Regions from separate parts of the Shinella sp. 1A1 genome, predicted to be linked through region 1. Evidence: riboswitches for the same ligand, from Rfam matches in the RefSeq annotation. Region 1 holds a riboswitch; each other region holds the start of a gene.
The links. Region 1 has a riboswitch for cobalamin ahead of ACZ48C_RS23435 (ABC transporter substrate-binding protein). Riboswitches for the same ligand answer to the same signal wherever they lie in the genome.

Region 2: it holds a riboswitch for cobalamin, as region 1 does, so the genes downstream of both, ACZ48C_RS14445 (acyl-CoA thioesterase) here and ACZ48C_RS23435 (ABC transporter substrate-binding protein) in region 1, are expected to answer to the same signal.
Region 3: it holds a riboswitch for cobalamin, as region 1 does, so the genes downstream of both, ACZ48C_RS12735 (aromatic ring-hydroxylating oxygenase subunit alpha) here and ACZ48C_RS23435 (ABC transporter substrate-binding protein) in region 1, are expected to answer to the same signal.

What each region holds. Positions count from the first base shown of each region.
Region 1 covers NZ_AP039672.1:1,435,915-1,438,174, forward strand. Annotated here, with positions in the region: gene ACZ48C_RS23430 (ABC transporter ATP-binding protein) at 1-435, shown strand, start outside; cobalamin riboswitch at 487-735, shown strand; gene ACZ48C_RS23435 (ABC transporter substrate-binding protein) at 901-1,917, shown strand; gene ACZ48C_RS23440 (FecCD family ABC transporter permease) at 1,914-2,260, shown strand, end outside.
Region 2 covers NZ_AP039671.1:2,951,834-2,954,093, reverse strand. Annotated here, with positions in the region: gene ACZ48C_RS14450 (DUF1852 domain-containing protein) at 1-194, opposite strand, end outside; cobalamin riboswitch at 527-730, shown strand; gene ACZ48C_RS14445 (acyl-CoA thioesterase) at 829-1,653, shown strand; gene ACZ48C_RS14440 (LysR family transcriptional regulator) at 1,656-2,260, shown strand, end outside.
Region 3 covers NZ_AP039671.1:2,593,957-2,596,216, reverse strand. Annotated here, with positions in the region: gene ACZ48C_RS12745 (diguanylate cyclase domain-containing protein) at 1-18, shown strand, start outside; gene ACZ48C_RS12740 (DUF6656 family protein) at 24-629, opposite strand; cobalamin riboswitch at 926-1,118, shown strand; gene ACZ48C_RS12735 (aromatic ring-hydroxylating oxygenase subunit alpha) at 1,222-2,260, shown strand, end outside.

The DNA of each region.
Region 1 (2,260 bases):
GCCCGCGCCCTGTCGCTGTCGCCGAAACTGATCGTCGCCGACGAGAGCGTCGCGGCGCTCGACGTCTCCATCCAGGCGCAGGTGCTCGACCTGTTGCAGGACATCCAGAACGAGACCGGCATCTCCTACCTGTTCATCAGCCACGACATGGCGGTGGTGGAACAGATCAGCCATCGCGTCGCCGTGATGTATGCCGGCCGCTTCGTCGAGATGGGCACGCGCGCCCAGGTGTTCGAGAACCCGCAGCACGACTATACGCGCAAGCTGATGGATGCGGTGCCCATTGCCGACGCCGACCGCGAACGCCGCCTTTTCATCCCGAACGAGGGCGAGCTGCCCAGCCCCGTCAAGCCGCTCGACTACGCCCCGCCCCTCTCCATCCGCAGGGAGGTCGGGAACGGGCACGTGGTCTGGCAGGAGGCGAAGGTCGCCTGAGACCCGGGATAGAGATCGGGCAGGACGCCACTTGACGCCGTGCGGACCGGCGTCCTAATTGGGCCCGACGGTTCCCGGAGGAAGGCTCCGACGGGATTAATAGGGAACACGGTGCGGACGACCCAACAGGGACCAAGACCGTGGCTGCCCCCGCAACTGTAAGCGGATTGCCGATCATCACGGGAAGGGCCGGCAAGGCCTTTTCCGGGCCAAGGGCCATGCCACTGCGGATGTCGCGGGAAGGCAGGTGATCGACAGATATCCGCGAGCCAGGAGACCTGCCGTCGAACACGATCCAATCAGCCGGGCGGGGATGCCTGGAAGGGAGCAGACATGTTTGACCTGAGCCTTCGCCGATATACGGCCTTCATCCGCCTCGATTGGGCTTTTCCCGTCCACGAGGCGTGAGCAATCCGTCGCGCACCGCCGCGCCGTATTGCCGCCCTCCCCGAGATCGAGGCTCCCATGCGCCAGACAATCGCAACCATCACCTTCGCCCTCGGCCTTACCGGCCTTGCCGGCGCGGCTTTCGCCGCCACCCAATATCCGCTGACGCTCGAAAATTGCGGCCGGCAGGTCACCTTCGAGAAAGCGCCGAAGAAGATCGTCTCCATCGGCCAGGGCATGACCGAGGTGCTTTTCTCGCTCGGCCTTGCCGACAAGGTCGCGGGAACGGCGGTCTGGGTCGGGCCGGTGCTGCCGCAATATGCCGAGGCCAATAGCAGGATCAAAAGGCTGGCGGACAACGATCCGAGCTTCGAGGCCGTGGTCGGGCAGGAACCCGATCTGGTGGCCGCGGAATTCGAATGGCATGTCGGCGCGCAGGGCTCCGTCGGCAAGCGCGAGCAATTCGCCGATCTCGGCATCGCGACCTATATCGCGCCGGCCGATTGCGTCGCCAAGATCAACACGGACGGCGGAGACGGCGTGCGCGAGACGCTGTTCACCATGGACCTTGTCTATCGGGAAATCGCCGAACTCTCCGAGATCTTCGACGTGAAGGACCGGGGCGACGCGCTGATCGCCGAGTTGAAGAAGCGCGAGGCGGATGCCGTGGCGTCCATCGCCGGCGCGGCCGGCAAGAACCTGCCCGTCGTGTTCTGGTTCTCCAGCAAGGAAGTCAATGGCGATGCCTTCATCGCCGGCAAGAACAGCGCGCCGGCCTATATCCTCAAGACCATCGGCGCGAAGAATGTCGTGACGACCGAGGAGGAATGGCCGCTGGTCGGCTGGGAGACGATCGCGCAGGCAAATCCCGCCGTCATCGTGCTCGCGACCATGGACCGCCGCCGCTATGCCGCGGACGATCCGAAGGTGAAGATCGACTTCCTCGAAAACGATCCCGTCACCAGGGAACTCGATGCCGTCAGGAACAAGCACTTCGTGATGATGGACGCCCAGTCGATGAACCCGACGATCCGCACGATCGACGGCATCGAGACGCTGGCGAACGGCATCAAGGCCTTCGGCCTCGCGCAGTGAGGATTACCGCTTCGTGGCGGTATCGGTGGTGGGTGCTTGCGGCACTCGCCATCGCCGCCAGCCTTCTCCTTGCCCTCATGATCGGCCTCGCGGTCTCCATCGGCGAGATCGCGATTCCCGTTTCCACGACCGCAAGGGCCGTGTCGAACCGGCTTTTCGCAACGGCGTTCGAGCTCAATCGCATCCATGAGGGCGTCATCTGGGACTATCGTCTCAGCCGGGCGCTGGTGGCGGCCAGCGCGGGGGCCTCGCTCGCGCTGTGCGGCGCCATCCTCCAGGCATTGCTTCGCAACCCGCTGGCCGAGCCCTATGTGCTCGGCATATCGGCCGGCGCGTCGACCGG
Region 2 (2,260 bases), on a different replicon from region 1:
CCGTTAGGGTTATCCCAATGCGCCAGGGCGTTGAAACGATTGTCGATCATCCGCAAGGCATTGCGCAGGTTTTCCTGGCGGCTCTCCCCTCGGGCCAAATTGGCAAAATTGGTCGTGATCCGTGTATTTTCCGATGGAAGATAATCTTCATCGAAGGAAATACTCTTGATGGTAAATGTAAAATCGTTTTTCATCGCGATCGTATCCTGATTTCCGAGAAAAACCCTGCATCTGTTTTCCGATAATCAGGGCTTCCAATCTTCTTTTCCGGTTTTCTCAGTCAGCAGTCTTCGTACTCTCTGGAGCTAACGGCGGTGCGTGCTATGTAGCTGACGAAAGCATTGGCAAAAAATGGTTTTATCTCATTGAAGCATGAGACATGCTCATGGTTCTGCCCAACGCTCCCATGATCAAAGTTCGGAACGCCGTGGACATGAGTTGCCGCTTCAAGGAGGCAGGCTTCAGCGCGATGCGCATCTCCGGCACATTCCCGCGACAGACGCCTTGACCCCTTCGGCGTCATGCGACATTGGTTCGCTATCGTGGTTCTGCGGGCGAAGGTCCGGAGCTAAGAGGGAATCTCGGTGAGGGCATGGCCCGAATCCGAAGCTGCCCCCGCAACTGTAAGCGGCGAGCGAAAGTCCATTCATGTCACTGAGGCGTTCCTCGGGAAGACGGACGGAAGCAATGACCCGCAAGCCAGGAGACCTGCCGCGATAGATAACGTCCACGGGCGGGGTGTCCCGGAGTGCCGCTTTCGCGTCGGTACTTCCGTGCCGTCGTCTCTGCGTCATGTCCATGCCCTGCCGCAACCTGATGGCAGCGCCGATGACAGAGACCACGACGACAGGAAAGCCCGCCCGGAACGGCCCGACAACCCGTCTTGTCGACATCGTCTTTCCCGGAGATACCAACCATCACGGCACCCTTTTCGGGGGAACCGGCCTTGCCCTCATGGATCGCGTCGCCTTCATCGCGGCGACCCGCTTCGGGCGGGCGCCCTTCGTGACCGCCTCCTGCGAACGCATCGATTTCAAGCAGCCCGCACGCATCGGGCACATCGTGGAATTCACGGCGATCCCCATCAAGGCCGGGCGCCGTTCCCTGACCGTCGAGGTGGAAATGGCGGCGGAGACCATTGTCGGCCGCAAGCGGCACACCTGCACGCGCGGCATCTTCCACATGGTCGCCATCCCCGAAGGCGAGGATGCCGCGCGCTATGCCTTGCCCGAACTTCTTCCTGCGGAGGAACCGGAACCGAGCGAGGCCGTCACCATGGTCGATATCGTCTTCCCGGATCAGGCAAACAGCGTCGGCCGGATGTTCGGCGGCGAGGCAATCGCCTACATGACCAAGGCCGCTTTCGTCGCAGCGTCGCGCCATTCCGGCAAGCTGGTGGTGCTGGCATCATCCGAGCGCATCGACTTTGCAAGGGCAATCGAGATCGGTGAAATCGTCGAGGCGGAGGCACATGTCGAGCGCGTCGGCCGCAGCTCCATGTCCATCGAGACAAAACTCTGGTCCGAAAACCTTCTGACGGGCGAGCGGCACGTCACCGCCACGGGGCGCTTCAGCATGGTGGCGGTCGACAAGGACCACCGGCCGGTTCCAGTCCATGGCGAGGCCATCGCCCTCGAGCAAGGGAGGACATGACCATGCTGGACAGACAACATCTGTCGATCCTGCGCGAAGTCGACCGCATGGGCAGCCTGACGGCGGCGGCGGAACGGCTGAATGTGACCCAGTCCGCGCTCAGCCACACGATCCGAAAGCTCGAAGAGCGCTATGGCGTCGCCGTGTGGGAGAAGGACGGCCGCAATCTTCGCCTCACCGAGGCCGGTCGCTACATCGTCAGACTGGCGCAACGCGTCCTGCCCCAGATGGAGAGGGCCGAAGACGTCTTGTCCGACTACCGCCAGGGACAGCGGGGCTCGCTCAAAATCGGCATGGAATGCCATCCCTGCCACCAATGGCTGATGGGGGTCACGAAACCCTACCTGGTGGACTGGCCGGACGTCGACCTGGAGCTGACGACATCATTTGCCTTCGGCGGGGTTGCGGCGCTGGCAGGATACGAGATCGATATCCTGATCACCCCGGACCCGATCGAGGCGCCGGGCATCCACTATCTGCCGGTGTTCGACTACGAACTCATACTCGCGGTACCGACGGATCACCCGCTTGCGCTCAAGGATCATGCCGAACCTGCGGATCTGCTGGAGGAAACTCTCTTCACCTATCCGGTGCCGCCGGAGCGGCT
Region 3 (2,260 bases), on a different replicon from region 1:
CTCTACCGGGCGTCGTGAATGGACTATAGCGTCTGGATGACCTTGCGCAGCGCCTCGTCGCGCGCGCCGAGCATCAGCACGTTCTTCATCGCCAGCTTCGGATCGTCCGTGCGGAAGATCACGCCGTTGCCGCGCACCGTGCGGTCGATCGTGAGGCGGCCTTCCTCCTCGGTCGGGGCGATGGCGACGGCGAAATACATGCGGCCGGGCTTGCGCGATATGCCGGCGAAGAACTGGTCCTCGTCGCCGATCTCGGCCAGGAAATTGGCCATGTAGAAGGCCCATTGTACGTTTTCGAACTCCGCGAAGCGGCTGTTGGCGACGGTAATGTGGCAATAGCCGAGATGCGGCGTCCCGGCCAGCGTGCGGTGGAAGACCAGCTTGGGAAAGCGGATCGACCGGTGGAAGCCGTTGATGCGCTCGTGGGTGATGTCGCCGGCGCGCTCCAGCTTGCGGCCGGTGCGCTCGGCCACTTCCTGGTAGCTGAGATAACGCTTCTCGCTCGGGCTCCAGGCGATGCTCCGGTCGATGCGGCCGGTGCGCAGGAACTCCGTGTGCACGGCGGATCGGGGCGGATTGGCCCGCTTGAAGGCGACGGCGTCGTAGTACCGGAATTTCGTCTGCTGCACGCCTCGGGCACTCCATCCACGCGTCCTGTCCGGCAAAAGTTTATGGAAACGTCGTTAAGTATTTGTTTCAACCCGCGACGTCGCAAACCCGTAAGGAATATGGTCGCAATATGACAAGGGTTGTCGCTCCGGTGCCGACGGGTCGAAAGAGCGGGAAGAGCCCCCGGATTTGAAGCCTATCCATATGAGATATCAGGTGAAATAGAGGCCGCAGGTATCGATCTCCATGGTTGTGGCCTGTCGTCAAATCAAGAGGCCGTGTCGTTTTCCGGCATGCCGTTCGGACGTAGTTGCGCTTAGATAGGTCTACTCAAGGCGTCACCCTCGGCAGAGGGCGCGAAAATTGGGAAGCCGGTTGAATTCCGGCGCTGCCCCCGCAACGGTGTTGGAGGCGTGGAGAGGCCGACGGAGGAGGAACCCGGAAGGCGCCACGACAGTCCCGAAAGGACGCTCCTCAGCCCGGAAACCAGCCTGGAGGAACGATCGTGACGGCTGCGGCGGGCGGCCGGGAAGCGTGCAGTTCCGGGCCTGGCACCCGGGGGCCGTCTCCTTCCGTACGCCTCGGCGAATTTGGATATCTGAGGATCCCGGCATGGACATTCGCAGCGACGTGCTCCGCAAGCTCAAGAACCGGCGCGAAGGCTACAGCCTCGAGCAGGCCTTCTACACCGACCCCGATTACTACAAGCTCGACCTGGAGACGATCTGGTACCGCGACTGGCTGTTCGTCGGCCACGATTGCGAGATCCCGAAGGCCGGCAACTATTTCACCGTGCAGGTCGGCGACTATCCCGTCGTCATCACCCGCGACCGCGCGGGCACCGTGCGCGCGCTGCACAATGCCTGCCGCCATCGCGGCTCGCGCGTCTGCTCGCAGCACAGGGGCAGCGCCGCCAAGCTCGTCTGTCCCTATCACCAGTGGACCTACGAACTCGACGGTTCGCTGCTCTTCGCCCGCCACATGGACGAGAATTTCGACAAGAGCGAGCATGGCCTCAAGCCGGTCCATTGCCAGACGGTCGGCGGCTACATCTTCATCTGTCTCGCCGAGGAAGCGCCGGACTTCGCGCCCTTCGTCTCGCTCGTCGAGCCCTATATCGCCCGCCATCGTCTCGGCGAGACGAAGATCGCCTTCGAAAGCACCATCGTCGAGAAGGGCAACTGGAAGCTCGTCTGGGAGAACAACCGCGAGTGCTACCACTGCGCGGCCAACCATCCCGAGCTCTGCCGCACCTATCCGGAAGCGCCGAGCGCGACCGGCGTGCAGGGCGCGCAGGACGATCCGGAAATCTCCGGCCACTGGGCCAAGTGCGAGGCCGCCGGCCTGCCGAGCCAGTTCCGCATGTCGCCGACCGGCCAGTTCCGCGCCGCGCGCATGCCGCTCATCCAGGATGCCGAGAGCTACACCATGTCCGGCGCCCGCGCCGTGCAGCGCCCGCTTTCCAGCGACGTTCTGGAAAGCCATATCGGCGCACTGCTGCTCTTCCACTATCCGACGACGTGGAACCACGTTCTGGCCGACCACGCCATCACCTTCCGCGTGCTGCCGCTCGGTCCCGAACTGACCCAGGTCACGACCAAGTGGCTGGTCAACAAGGATGCGGTGGAAGGCGTCGACTACCGTCTCGACG